Microbulbifer sp. A4B17: one gene and its partner. The protein of the gene in region 1 interacts with the protein of each later gene in a pairwise test. Links are inferred from orthologs where the notes say so. Each region holds a gene or a part of one and is shown on either strand. Other genes may lie near its edges.

Region 1 (10,977 bases):
AGATTTTTAAACTGACGCTTCTCCCACACTTTTGACGCCGAGCGATTGCGCCCCTTACCGCCCACACGGATACCACCGGGATGATAACCACTATTGCCAAACGGGCTGGTGCCGCCAGTACCAATCCAGCGATTACCACCGCTGTGACGCTTCTTCTGCTCCTCTAGACGCTTTTTAAATTCCTCCAGTAGTTTTTCCAAGCCACCGAGGCTTTGCACCTGGGCCTTTTCCTCTTCGGTCAGCTGCTTCATAAATTCTGCACGCAGCCAGTCCTCGGGAATCATTTGCTCGACAATGTCGTCGAGGGTCTCAAGGTCCTTAAAATAGGCGTCGAAAGCGCGATCAAATTTATCGAAGTGCTTCTCGTCCTTGACGAGGCAAACGCGGGCAAGGAAGTAAAATTCCTCAAGGTCGGCAAATACCAGGCGCTGCTGTAATGCCTCAAGCAGGGCCAGCAGTTCGGTGATGGTTACCGGTAATTTATAGCGGCGTAAATTCTGGAAAAAGCCAATCAGCATAATAATTCGCAGTCAGCACAGGGAAAAAATAACACCCGGTAAAACCGGGCCGAAGTCACCGAGGACAACCTATGCCCTCGGTGACATTAACCAACACAGTTTAGCGATTATCGCGACGGGCCATAAACGCCAGGCGCTCCAGCATATGGACATCCTGCTCGTTTTTCAGCAGGGCACCGTAGAGCGGCGGAATGGCATTGCTGCTATCGCTGTTTTTCAAAATCTCCCCGGGAATATCATCAGCCATCAACAGCTTGAGCCAATCGATCAGCTCAGAGGTCGAAGGCTTTTTCTTCAGGCCTGGAACCTCGCGCAGCTGGAAGAAAATATCCATTGCCTCGGCCACCAGCTGCCCTTTGATCCCTGGATAGTGCACATCGACAATTTTGCGCATGGTGTCACGATCGGGGAAGCTGATGTAATGGAAAAAGCAGCGGCGCAAAAAGGCGTCCGGCAGTTCTTTTTCGTTATTGGAAGTGATAATTACGATGGGGCGCTGCTTGGCCTTGATGGTTTCGCCAGTCTCATAGACAAAGAACTCCATGCGATCCAGTTCAACCAGCAGGTCGTTGGGGAATTCGATATCCGCTTTATCGATTTCATCAATCAGCAGCACCACGCGCTCATCCGCCGCAAAGGCCTCCCAAAGCTTACCGCGCTTAATGTAGTTGCCAATATCGTGAACCTTATCCACCCCCAGTTGGGAGTCCCGCAGGCGGGATACCGCATCGTACTCGTACAGGCCCTGCTGAGCTTTGGTGGTGGATTTAATATGCCACTGGATCAGCTTTAGTCCGAGGCTCTCTGCTACCTGCTCGGCGAGCAGTGTTTTGCCGGTGCCGGGCTCACCCTTGATCAATAGTGGGCGCTGCAGGGTAACGGCCGCATTCACCGCCATCTGCAAGTCTTCGGTCGCTACATAGCTTTCGGTACCGGTAAACTTCATAACTGCTCCAATCCTGTCGTCGAGGCTAACTATCTCTTTTAGCGAATGATAATTGAACAACAGGTTGGGGGCGAGGCGGTAACGCTCAATTTGGATGACCAGCTTGCGCTGGGGAAATTTGCCAGTCCCGCAGGGCGAGTCTTGAAAGCCCGCGTGGGCTTTCCGAAGCAGCCTAGGCCATCTGGGTACTGCGGCGGTGTACAACCTGGCGACCTTTGCCGGTGATATACCAGCGGATGCCCAGGTGACTGTGAATTTTCCCGACCATCTCCAGCACCAGCAAGCTGTTCAAGGCACGAGCTATAGAATTGGTTTCCATACCGCTGTCCTGCACCATGCCGGAAAGAGATCGAAATACACACTCCCCGGTATTTAACAAATGCAGCACCTGTAGGGCATTGTCATCCAATTTACGGATCTGATTGAAATCGATGGTCGGCCCCTGCTCGGGATCGCCCTCAATTTCATGCTCCAATAGGGGCATCATTTCCAACTGCATGGTGCGCAGTTCCTGCTCCATATTCTCTACCCGGGCGCGGGCAATACTGGCGTCGCGCAACTGGCGCCGCGCGGCGTTAAACACGAACATACGGGACGCAATTGCAGCGAGCAGGCAGTAACCGGTAAAAATCAATAAACGCGAGGGGTCACCCTGGATTTCTATCAACAAGTCACTCTGGGTGAATTTAAGGAATATCGGCACCATCAAGGCGCCACACAGCCCCATAATCAGGCAACGTGCGAGCCCCGCTGGATCTTCTTCGGTAAACAGCATTTGATAGTAATTGACCAACCCACCCAAAATGCCCGAAACCAGCATTACTGCAGTCAATATAAGCAGGTGATCGAGCATCAGTATTCCTCAGCCATTCGGCTCTCACTGCCAATCCGGGCAAGTGGGTATTGAACTGAATATTTCACTCTATTCACGACTGCCCTTGCCCTCTTCCCCTATTAGGTGCGAGGTATTTCCCACATGCCGGATACAGGCGCCTCTTGTTGTTACTGGATACCTGGCAGAAAAGTGACACTGCTTTTACATTGTTTTGCATTGCGCCACAGCGGGAACCAGCTTAATAGATATAGCAGCTGTCATTGACTGGGGTTGTCGGTCTAAAGGGTTTTAGCGCCTTTGATACGAGCAACCGAGTGAAGGCCTGGATATAGGCGTCGAGGAGGGACGATGGCTGCGCAAGTGAATTAAAGTGCAACAAAAAATACTGGGTGAATGGCTACCCTGCCCTCAGGCATGACAGCCATATCTTGGGTTATTGTTCGTTAAAGTAGGGATCTTCATCAAAGCGACGACGCCTGTCCCGGCGAAATCTCATCAGCAAGCTGACAACCCCCCAAACAACCATGATCGCCAGGGCCCCACCTGAAGCGAATATCAAATTGGTAGTGACCTCCGGCGCAGCTCCATTTTCTTCAAACAGCGTTTGATAAACAAATAGCGGCAACACAGGCACAGCAACTGATTCCGCTACAGAGGTCTTTGCCGGCGCCAACAACACCGCCGCAGCCACTAACAGTAGAGTCTGGCGCACCCAACTCCAGCGCCAATTGCGCATAAACCACCAGCCCGCCAACAGCATAACCAGTGTTGAAGCGGCGTATACCATCCAGGCAAATTGGAAATCTTCTGTCATTCTCTCACTCTACTTTCTGGCACACCGATTTAATATCGGGCATATATGCCAGGGTCCTTTACATCGTCACTCGCTCGGAACCGGCATATTTACGCCGCTTCGCAGACAAGCACTGCCAGCCATAAATCGATCCGAAGAAGGAGTTATTCAGAGGCTCCTTAATTATGCGCAATATCCAAAGGCGTTCACAGGTCGCAGTTCCCGTTTGCGATCAACCCTGTTCAACCCAAGAGACAATATGATCCTCCATATCGTCTGGATGAACCGACTCTTCACTGACAACGCGCCCATGCACCGATATCCCCGCCCGATGCACGGATTCCGGGTCCCCCGACACCAATGGGTGCCAGTCCGCAAGAGGGCGCCCTTCCGCAAGACTGCGGTATGCGCAGGTGAGCGGCAACCAATCGAATTCGGCAATATCCTCTATACGCAACTGAATGCATCCGGGAACATGGGCTTTGCGCTGGCTGTACTTGCTGCACTGGCAGGAATGGGTATCCAACAAGCGACAGGCCACATTAGTGAGGTAGACCTCACCCGTATCCTCATCTTCCAAGCTGTGCAGACAGCAGCGACCACAACCGTCACAAAGCTGCTCCCACTCGGACCGATTCATTTGCTCCAGCGTTTTCCGCCGCCAAAAAGGCTCCTGTGCCATTTAGCTCGACTCAGCGTTGCAACTTGCTGTTCTTCAGGGCGATTTCACTCATTTCGGAGTCGGCTACTGGCGGCATCTGTAAGTAATAGCCGCGAGTGCGCACCTCTTTGAGTAACTTGTCCGCCTCTGCACGGGCCAGCTTTTTGTCCGGCGTCATCAACATCGTAGTGACATGCTGCGGCTTGCCGAAAAGCTCCAGTAGATTTTTGGGAACCCTCGCAGTGCCCTCGCGCTTATCCACGTACAGATACATTTCGTCTTTATTCGGGCTGCGATAAATATCGCATAAAACTTTCACTTCAATTCCTCTTTACGCAATTGTTTCAGAGCTTCGAGCAAAGGGTGGCCAATCACATCGGCCCGCCATCCTCTGAGCCGGCCCTCCAACTCTGGTTGACGGGCCTGGACCAACGCTTCCAGCTCTTTTTTGCGAATTAATATTTCGGCAGGCAACCCGGCCCGCTCGGCAATAGACACCATCTCAAGCCGCAGTTGCTTGAGGATTTCTCCCTGCTGCCGGTTGAGGGGCTGCTGCATTCGCGCAGGTGGATCGCTTCTCTCGCAGGCTTGGGCAACGATTTTTAACAAGGTCTCGCCGTGCTCACGCAGAGCTCGCCCTTCCATACCCAGTTGGCTCAAGGCACCTCTATGCCGGGGCAACTGTTGGGCCAGGCCGATACAGATATTCTCTTTCAACAAGTGATTGCGCGGCATATTCAGCGCCCTGGCCTGCTTTTCGCGCCAGGCACACACATCCTGAAGCACTGCCAGTTGTTTACTGCGCAGGCGCCAAGCACCTTTCACTTTTTGGTAGTAAACCTCAGGTGGGTTCGGGTTTCGAGCCGTGACCACCAATGATGCACAGTCTTCCTGCAACCACTCCAGGCGCCCCTTCGCATTGAGGCCTTTTACCAGTACGCCGTAGAGTACCGGCAACCAAGCGACATCGAGGGCCGCATAGGTTTTCTGTGCATCACTGAGAGGTCTCTGCAGCCAGTCCGAGCGGGTTTCACTCTTGGGCAATTCAATATGCAGTAGCTGGTTAACTGTCGCTGCATAACCTAAGCCCGCTCCCATACCACAGATCGCAGCGGCAACTTGGGTATCAAAAATGGGCTCGGGAATCACCCCCAGCAAGCGCTCCAGGGTTTCCAGGTCCTCACTACAACTGTGCATAATTTTAGTGACAGCGGTATTGAGTAAGAGGTCGCGAAGCGGCTGTAACTCCTCGATAGCCAAATTGTCGATCAGGTAGCAATGTTTTCCATCACCTACCTGGACCAGGGCCGGTTGGGGATAAAAAGTACGGCTGCGCATGAACTCGGTATCCAAGGCTACCGCACTCTGCTTGCGCCACTCTGCACACAACTCTACCAGCTGCTCGTAACTGTCGACCCAGCGTGGAGTGGTATCTATTTCTGTCATCGATATCACTCAACTGCCAGAGAAAAATGCGGTTCGACTATTAAATGCATGGGCAAGAGTGCCGCCATCGATATATTCCAGCTCTCCGCCGATGGGCACACCGTGGGCAATCCGGCTCACCGCCACCCCCTGGGCACGAGCTCTCTCCGCGATGTACTGCGCGGTAGCTTCACCTTCTACCGTAGGGTTAGTGGCGACAATAAGTTCGCGCAACTGCTCAGTAGCGAGCCTCTGCTCCAGCAAGTCGATCCCCAGGTCCCCCGGGCCAATGCCATCAATGGGCGAGAGATGCCCATGCAGGACAAAGTAGCGACCGTGGTAATTACCGGCCTGCTCAATAGCCAGAACATCAGCGGGCGTCTCAACCACGCAAAGTGAGTCCTGCTCGCGCCGGCTATTGCTACACAATGAGCAAACGGGCTCCTCTGTGAGGGTGCGACACTGCCCACAGCGCCCCACTTGTTCCACCGCTCGCGCCAAACTCTGGGCCAGCAGGGAGGCAGCTTCCCGGTCTTTTTCCAACAGGTACATCGCCATGCGCTGCGCGGACTTGGGGCCCACACTGGGCAGACAGCGGAGCGCGCGGATCAGCTCTTCAATCAGGGGACTAAACATACAAACTCAAAACCAGTGGATGGCCACTTCTTAAAAGGGGAACTTAAAGCCTTCAGGCAAATTGATACCTGAAGTCAGGTCTCCCATCCCCTGCTTTTGCAGTTCCTGTGTTTTTTCCTCTACACGGCGCACAGCGTCGTTGACCGCAGCGGCCAGCAGGTCTTCCAGCATTTCCTTCTCTTCGGTCATCAGGGAGGGATCAATTTCCACAGATATCACATCGTGGCGACCATTCATCGTCACCTTGACCATACCCGCCCCAGACTCACCGCAGATACGCAGTTCCGTCAGCTCCTGCTGCATCTTCTGCATTTTTTCCTGCATATCGGCCTGCATTTTCTGGGCCTGCTGCATCAAATCGCCCAAACCTTTCATAGGTAACCTCTATCTTGTGCATGTGGTCCCTGAATAAACCGGGCCCTAATTGTCATTAATCTTCTACTACTAGTGATTCTACGGAGCCCGGCACCAGTTCCGCACTCAATTCTGTCTGTAATTCTTGAACCAGCGGGTCAGCGACCAGTGCATCCAGGGCAGCTTCAAGCCGCGCTTGGCGGGTAGCTGCGACTAACCGGGCGGGGGTACTCCCATGTACCTGCCCTACTTGTATCTGCGCCACCACAGGCTGCTGGAAGAAGTCTGCCAGAGAGTCCCCCAGGCGCCGCTGGTGAACTTCGTCGTAGAGGCTGCTGTAGGATTCATCCAGGGTGAACGAGAGTATATTGTCCTGCCTGCCCACCATCTCCAAATGCTGGGCAATGGAGTGCAAAATACCGGTAATACCCAGCTGTCCATACATTACCGGCCAACTGCCAGGCGTTAATGCTTCCAAACGCCCTTTTGGCACTTCCTGACCGCGGCTTTCTACCGGAGCCTCCCGCGAGGTATTCACTGTATTTTGTGGTACTGGTTGCTGTGGTGCCGGCGCCGACTCCACTTCCGCAACTCGCTGGCGCAGCTCGGCCAGGACATCTTTACGCTGGGGACGCTCTTCTGCCACTCCCTGGACAGGGGACGGGCTTGTAATTTGCTCCGGCTGAGCCCCCGTCGCTGGCTCACTGATCAATTCAGCTGGGACCGCCGGCTCTGCCTCTTGCTGCTCTACCTGATTCTGCGACGGCTGTAGGCCCTGCACTGCCTGCGAGGGAGCTAGATCAACCGTTGCTACAGCCTGCGGCTGTGCCGCTTCAGGCTTTTTTAGCGGGCTGCCCCCCGGTACTTCTGGCGCTACAGGAGCCTGTGGCTGTAGCGCTTCTGGAGCCGGTGCTGGTGAAACGGGTTCGGAAGCCGATGGCAGTGGCGAACGGGGAATATCCGCAACACCCTGGGGGCGGAAAGCCAACATCCGCAGTAGAGCCATTTCAAAGCCACTGCGCTGATCCGGGGCCAAGGGCAGGTCACGCCGGGCCAGCAGGGCCATCTGGTAATACAGCTGCACATTTTCCGGGGCGATACGCCCAGCTAAATTTCTCAGTCGCTCACCATCACCCAGGGAATTATCGATAGATTGAGGCAACACCTGAGCCACTGCAATACGGTGCAGGTTATCGGCGAGTTCTGCCAGCGCAGCACTGTAATCAGGGGCCTGCTGGGACAACTCAGCAACTGTGGCAAATAAGGCCGGCGCATCCTCTTCGGACAAGGCTTGCAGCAGTTTCCACACCAAGCCGGTATCGATACTGCCCAGCATACCGCGCACTTCTGCCTCGGTAATTTGCCCTCCACCAAATGCGATGGCCTGGTCGGTAAGACTCATCCCATCGCGCATACTGCCATCTGCCGCGCGACCAAGATGCCACAGGGCGCCCTCTTCAAACGGAACCTGTTCCTGCTCCAACACAAACTTCAAGTGCCCCACAACCCGCTCGGGGCTCATATTCTTCAGCTTGAACTGGAGACAGCGGGACAGCACGGTAACCGGCAACTTCTGCGGATCAGTCGTTGCCAGTAGAAACTTCACATGGGGAGGCGGTTCTTCGAGGGTTTTTAACAGCGCGTTAAACGAGCTGTTCGACAACATATGGACTTCATCGATCAGGTAAACCTTGAAGCGACCCCGGGTCGGTGCGTACTGCACGTTCTCAAGCAGTTCACGAGTATCTTCGACCTTGGTACGCGAGGCTGCATCGACTTCGATCAGGTCGACAAATCGGCCATCGGCAATCTCATTGCAAGTATGACAATGGCCACAGGGTTCAGAACTGACTCCCTCTTCACAATTCAGACACTTAGCCAGGATTCGTGCAATCGTGGTTTTACCCACACCACGAGTACCGGCAAAGAGGTAGGCGTGATGCAAGCGACCATTATCCAGGGCGTTGATCAACGCCTGGAGAACATGCTCCTGTCCCACCATCTCGCGAAACAGCTTCGGCCGCCACTTCCGTGCCAGTACTTGATAACTCATTCAATCTCCGGTGCTCGACACACCTCTGCAAAGTCTTATTGTCTGCGCCTGTGGCGCGGCCGCCATTATACCGGCATCCACCGTCAGGCATAGAGAATCGGAGAGCGTGACCAGTCAAGTTCGATCGTACCTCTCGTAGCGAAACCAATGCTTGTGATATAACTGTGCGCCAACTCGCACTAAGAACAATCAGTCCATAACTACAGCGAGCCGGGTACGGGGATCACGATCAGTAATGAATAAGGCCAGGAAGACGCTTCTCGAAAGGCTGTTTACCGAGCACGGACAGGCCTTGGTACGCTTTGTCTCTCGCATTGTCAAAAGCCCTGACGATGCCGAGGATATCGCCCAACACGCCTATTTGCGCCTGCAAAAGCTCAGCGATGAAAAGGAACTCGAGAACCCACGGGCCTACCTCTACCAGATTGCCAATAACCTGGCCGTGGACCAGCTGCGCCGAGGCAAACTCCATGTGGAGTACGTGAGTCAGCAGCTTCCCATGGAGGGTGAGCCCTACACAGACGATCATGCTGACCACCAGTCACCGGAAAGACTGCTTGCAGCCCGCCAGCAGCTGCAATCAATCTACGACACCATGGACAGGCTACCCCTAAAGTGTCGCCAAGCCTTTCTACTGCACAGGACCCGAGGCCTCTCCTATAGTGAAATCGCCCAGGAGATGAATATCTCGGTTAGCAGTGTTGAGAAGTATATTTTGCAGGCTTTGAAAGCGTGCCGTAAGAAGGTAAATCCCGGGCCATGACCTGTAAGTTAAGAGAGTTAGCTCAGTCACTTTGTGGCAGTCATCCCTGAAATTACAATGATAAAAATGAAGATGAAGTACAATTTTTCACAGCCTACCACTCCTCCTTTAAAATTAATTGAGGGAGAAACCTGTTCAGCCGTCTCAGCTTCGAAGGGCGATATTGAGTAAAACTTAAGACTCACCGTCTAACAGAACTTTTTACTGTTATACATTGCAAATGCGTTCGAATTATTTTTTTGCTCAGAGGCCCGCACCGTAAAGGTCGCACAAATTAAGAAACTTTGAGTAATATGCAACTTTTAGTATCAAAGTACTAAGTAAGATTTTTATAACCCTAGGTGCTAGAGCAGCCATGAAAACCAACCCAGAGCAAATAGTAAGCGAAGATAGCCTGGATCAGGCTTGTGCTTGGGTTGCCCGTTTGCGCTCCGACTCAGTCAGCTCTAGTGACCGCCACCAGTTCAGCCAGTGGCTCTCCCGGGAAGAAAACCAGCGAGCCTTTGCAGAAATCACAGAACTCTGGGGGGATCTTGGTGCTATATCCCACCTGCCGGTTGATACTCTATTCCCAGAAAGCATCCCGTCCCGAGACACAAGGACGACCACAAAATCCGCTAAGCGAGCATCAAACCACGGATTTCAGAAGCACAACTCTCAATGGGCACTGCCCAAGTGGCTCATTGGCGGGGGACTGGCTACCTGCGGAGCAATAGTTGCTCTTTGGGTTGGCTATCAAGGCATGGGCGGTGAGCTTAAAGCTCAGGTATACGCTACCGAGCGTGGACAGATACAAACCATTAGCCTTTCCGATGGCTCAGAAGTAAAGCTGAATTCAAATAGTGAGTTACGGGTTATCTATAACCGTAATGAGCGTCGTACGGAGTTAGTACGGGGAGAGGCTTTCTTTGAAGTGGCTAGACAAACCTCTCGCCCCTTTACCGTTGCCGCCGGTAGCGCCAATATTCGTGTATTAGGTACGGAGTTTAATGTTGAACTCAATCCAGAGAGCACCAAAGTATCAGTGACCGAAGGCACGGTTTCAGTCAGCGAAACAGATAGCGCTCCCGGCCTGAAACCCGAATCGGTACAGCTGGTTAAGAACGAAAAGGTCAGCGTATCCGATAGGGGCCTGAGCCCAATCGGCCAGACCTCACCAGAAGAAGCTACCGATTGGACCCGAGGACTTCTGGTCTTTGAAAGAACCCCGCTTAAAGACGCCTTGGTAGAGTTGAATCGTTACCTCAACACACCTGCTGTCGCTTCCCCCCAAGTCGAGAACAGGCTGGTATCTGGAACTTTTGAGGTTTCTGACCCCGACAATACCCTAAAAGCAATTGCTACCGCTCTGGACTTACAGCAAGACCACAGCGATACCAACCTGACTATCTTGTCTCCCTCCCATAACTAGGTTATAACCGTCAACCATGGCGGTTGTTTATTACCCAGCTCGACAGATCCGCCCATAGAACCAAGAACAGAAATGTTAGCGCTGCTCACTACGAGCAGCCATAAAAACAATGGGCCACTCTTTGACTCTCAAGCACTGGATAACAATATCCCTTGCCTTAGCGCTCACAGTTCCCAGCGCTACATTTGCCGTGTGCCCAGAGTCTGGCATCCAAATACCTAAAGGAAGCCTATCCCAAGCTTTAATATCACTAGGTCAACAATGCAATATATCATTAGTTGTTAGAACATCTTATGCAGCCAATTACCGTGTAGACCAGCAAACACTTCTCAGCCCCAAAGGCCAATTTGAACCAGCACTGAAAGAACTCCTGAAAGGGATTCCACTCTCTTATAAAATACTAAGCCCTTCTTCGGTTGCCGTTATTGAATCAGCTACAACAAGCATCACCCTAGATAAAAACACCGATATAACACGCACAGAAGAAGTAACCGTTACCGGAAAAGTCTTGACCGGTAGCCACTTACGCCACTTTCAATCAGATGGGTATTTGCCCGTCGACAGCCTGTCACGTGATCAACT
Region 2 (2,761 bases), 2.6 Mb from region 1 along the record:
GGCCGCCCCAATGTGGGAAAATCCACACTGTTAAACCACTTGTTGGGGCAAAAGCTCGCGATCACTTCGCGCAAGCCGCAGACTACTCGCCACAATATGCTCGGTATTAAAACCGAAGGTCCGAATCAGATTATTTTTGTCGATACTCCGGGCCTGCATTCCGATCAAGAAAAAGCGATTAACCGCTATATGAATCGGGCTGCCGCCAGTGCTGCGCGGGATGTGGATGTGGTGGTGTTTGTTGTAGAGCGTACTCGTTGGAGCGAGGCGGACCAGCTGGTGGCCGACAAGCTGCGCGGGATTAAATGCCCGTTAATTATTGCCGTGAATAAGGTAGACCAGCTCGATGATAAAGCGGACCTGCTACCCCAATTACAAGCCCTTGCTGAGCAGCATCCAAAGGCGGAAATTGTTCCGATTTCGGCTTTGCGCAACGTAAATCTGGATGCGCTGGAAGAGGTTATTTTGAAGCACTTGCCCGAGGGGCAGCATTTTTTCCCCGAAGATCAGGTGACTGACCGCAGCTCGCGCTTTCTCGCAGCGGAAATTGTCCGCGAAAAAATTATGCGTCAGTTAGGTGCTGAGGTGCCCTACCAGGTCACCGTGGAAGTGGAGGAATTTGCTCAAGAGGGTAAAGTCCTGCATATCAGCGCCGCTATTTTGGTTGAGCGGGCCGGGCAAAAGCGTATCCTGATCGGAAATAAAGGCGAACGAATCAAACAGATCGGCAGCCAGGCTCGAGAGGATATGGAGCGCTTGTTTGACAGCAAGGTGATGCTCAATTTGTGGATAAAGGTGAAGTCTGGCTGGTCCGATGATGAGCGGGCTTTGCGAAGCCTTGGCTACAGGGACGAGTAATCATCAGGGCAACCTTCCCCTGGTACTATGAAAAGTCCACAACCGCCTCAACCCGCGTATATTCTTCACTCGCGCCCCTATAAGGACTCCAGTCTGATACTGGAGCTCTTTACTCCTGACCACGGTCGATTGGGCTGTGTCGCCCGTGGGGCCCGTCGCGATAAGCAGCGTCGCCAACAGGCACTGCAGCCTTTTACTCCGCTGCTTGTCACACTGATGGGCTCTGGCTCTCTTAAGACACTTGGCCCTGTTGAAAATGTTGGTGTGCCACTGTGGCTCAAGGGGCGAGCAGTTTATGCGGGCCTCTATGCTAATGAGTTGATGGTAAGACTACTTCCCGAGGGTGAGGCGCACTACACACTTTTCGCGGCTTATCAAAGCCTACTGGAGTCTCTCTCCGAGCTCGAAGGGCTTTCCAATTTTGAGCTTGAAGGTCCATTGCGCCGTTTTGAATTACAGCTGTTACTTGAGCTTGGTACCTGTCCATCTCTCAATGTTTGCAGCCCGCAAGGAGATTCAATAAGCGAGCGGGGAGTTTATCGCTTGGATGTTGAGCGGGGTTTAATTCCTGTCCACCGCTCCAGTGATGAGAGTCTGGGAGAATTGTATTTTTCAGGTGTGGAGCTGCTCGGTATGGATAGCGCTATGAATGAGGGCCGCTGGCCCAGTGAGGCTTTGGCACCGGCAAAGCGCCTAACACGCTTATTATTGCAGGCGGTACTGGGAGATAAGCCCTTGCAGAGCCGAGAGCTTTTTCGACAGGTTTACGGAAAAAAATGATAGTAAGTATTGGCACCGATATTTGTAACTATAATCGTATCGAGGTTGCGTGGCAGCGCTTTGGTGATCGCTTTGTTGAGCGTATCCTCAGTGCTGGTGAGAGGGAGGACTTTTATGGGATGGCTGGACCCATCCGTGCAGCATACCTATGTAAACGGTTTGCGGCAAAGGAGGCGGTAGCGAAGGCCTTGGGTACCGGGATTGGTGAGGGGATTTCCTGGCAGGATATCGATGTCCGCCGCCGCAAAGGTGCCGCGCCGCAGGTGGTCCTGGCGGGCGCAGCTAAGGAGAGGGCCGAAACTCTGGGTGTGGATAGAATTCATCTCAGCTTGTCTGATGAAAAAGACTCGGCGCTTGCATTTGTAGTATTTGAATCTTGTTAGGCGACTACCTCCAGGCCGAAGAGTGCATCCAGGTCCTGTTCTGAGGCCCACTCCCGCAGGGCTCGGATTTCCCTGAGAACGGCATTGAGTTTACGCTGATCAAAAGCTTGGTTGTCGGAGCCCTGGATGGTGCGCAACGCTTCCTGTAGTACACAAGTGGACTCCCTTAAGCGTGAGACTCCGCAATAACAGCAGCCGCCATGCATGCGGTGGGTGAGTTCGAACATCCCTTTGTAGTCCCCCAGGTTATACAACCGCTCCAGCTCTCTTTCGTCTGAGCTGAGGCCATCGATCAACATGCGCAGCATATCCCGGGCCAGTTTGGCGTCGCCGTTAGCGAGTGTCAGGCACTCCCCGATATCCACTAGTCGCATCTCTTCGAGACTCACTTTTTCGACCATTTGGGGACTGATGATCTTGAGCCATCGTTTAATCATATCGGAGAGCTGGGCCTCACTTACCGGCTTGCTTAAGTAATCGTCCAATCCTGCAGACAGCAAGCGGGCTTTCTCCTCGGCGCCGGCGTGGGCGGTGAGCGCGATAATCGGTGTACGCCGACCAGTTTCCCGTTCCCGAATCAGGCGTGTGGCCTCGATGCCATCCATTTCAGGCATCTGTATATCCATAAATACCAGGTCGAATGCCCCCTGTTGCCAGTGTTGCAGAGCTTCTTCACCGCTGGCTGCAATTACCACTTCCACATCCTGTGCGCGCAGGAACTCACCCACTAACCGTCGGTT

The links.
Region 2: the proteins of recR (region 1) and recO interact in binary tests that used the Escherichia coli proteins (3 or more experiments, as listed by UniProt). The link is inferred for Microbulbifer sp. A4B17 from one-to-one orthologs.

Annotation. Positions count from the first base shown.
Region 1 is NZ_CP029064.1:885,104-896,080, reverse strand. Bases 4,012-6,994 are described here. They hold recR (recombination mediator RecR), read right to left. Parts: upstream 5,815-6,994; coding sequence 5,209-5,814; downstream 4,012-5,208. Other genes in these bases: dnaX (DNA polymerase III subunit gamma/tau), read right to left, coding at 6,245-6,994; BTJ40_RS04005 (YbaB/EbfC family nucleoid-associated protein), read right to left, coding at 5,845-6,189; rnd (ribonuclease D), read right to left, coding at 4,069-5,199; BTJ40_RS04020 (YcgL domain-containing protein), read right to left, coding at 4,012-4,072. In the rest of the region: BTJ40_RS04045 (VWA domain-containing protein), read right to left, coding at 1-518; BTJ40_RS04040 (MoxR family ATPase), read right to left, coding at 619-1,464; BTJ40_RS04035 (YEATS-associated helix-containing protein), read right to left, coding at 1,637-2,317; BTJ40_RS04030 (hypothetical protein), read right to left, coding at 2,733-3,113; BTJ40_RS04025 (YcgN family cysteine cluster protein), read right to left, coding at 3,325-3,774; more of BTJ40_RS04020, read right to left, coding at 3,785-4,011; more of dnaX, read right to left, coding at 6,995-8,221; BTJ40_RS03995 (RNA polymerase sigma factor), read left to right, coding at 8,457-8,984; BTJ40_RS03990 (FecR domain-containing protein), read left to right, coding at 9,340-10,395; BTJ40_RS03985 (TonB-dependent receptor), read left to right, coding at 10,904-10,977. UniProt on the Escherichia coli protein: May play a role in DNA repair. It seems to be involved in an RecBC-independent recombinational process of DNA repair. It may act with RecF and RecO.
Region 2 is NZ_CP029064.1:3,500,735-3,503,495, reverse strand. It holds recO (DNA repair protein RecO), read left to right. Parts: upstream 1-885; coding sequence 886-1,638; downstream 1,639-2,761. Other genes in the region: BTJ40_RS15420 (response regulator), read right to left, coding at 2,018-2,761; acpS (holo-ACP synthase), read left to right, coding at 1,635-2,021; era (GTPase Era), read left to right, coding at 1-858. UniProt on the Escherichia coli protein: Involved in DNA repair and RecF pathway recombination.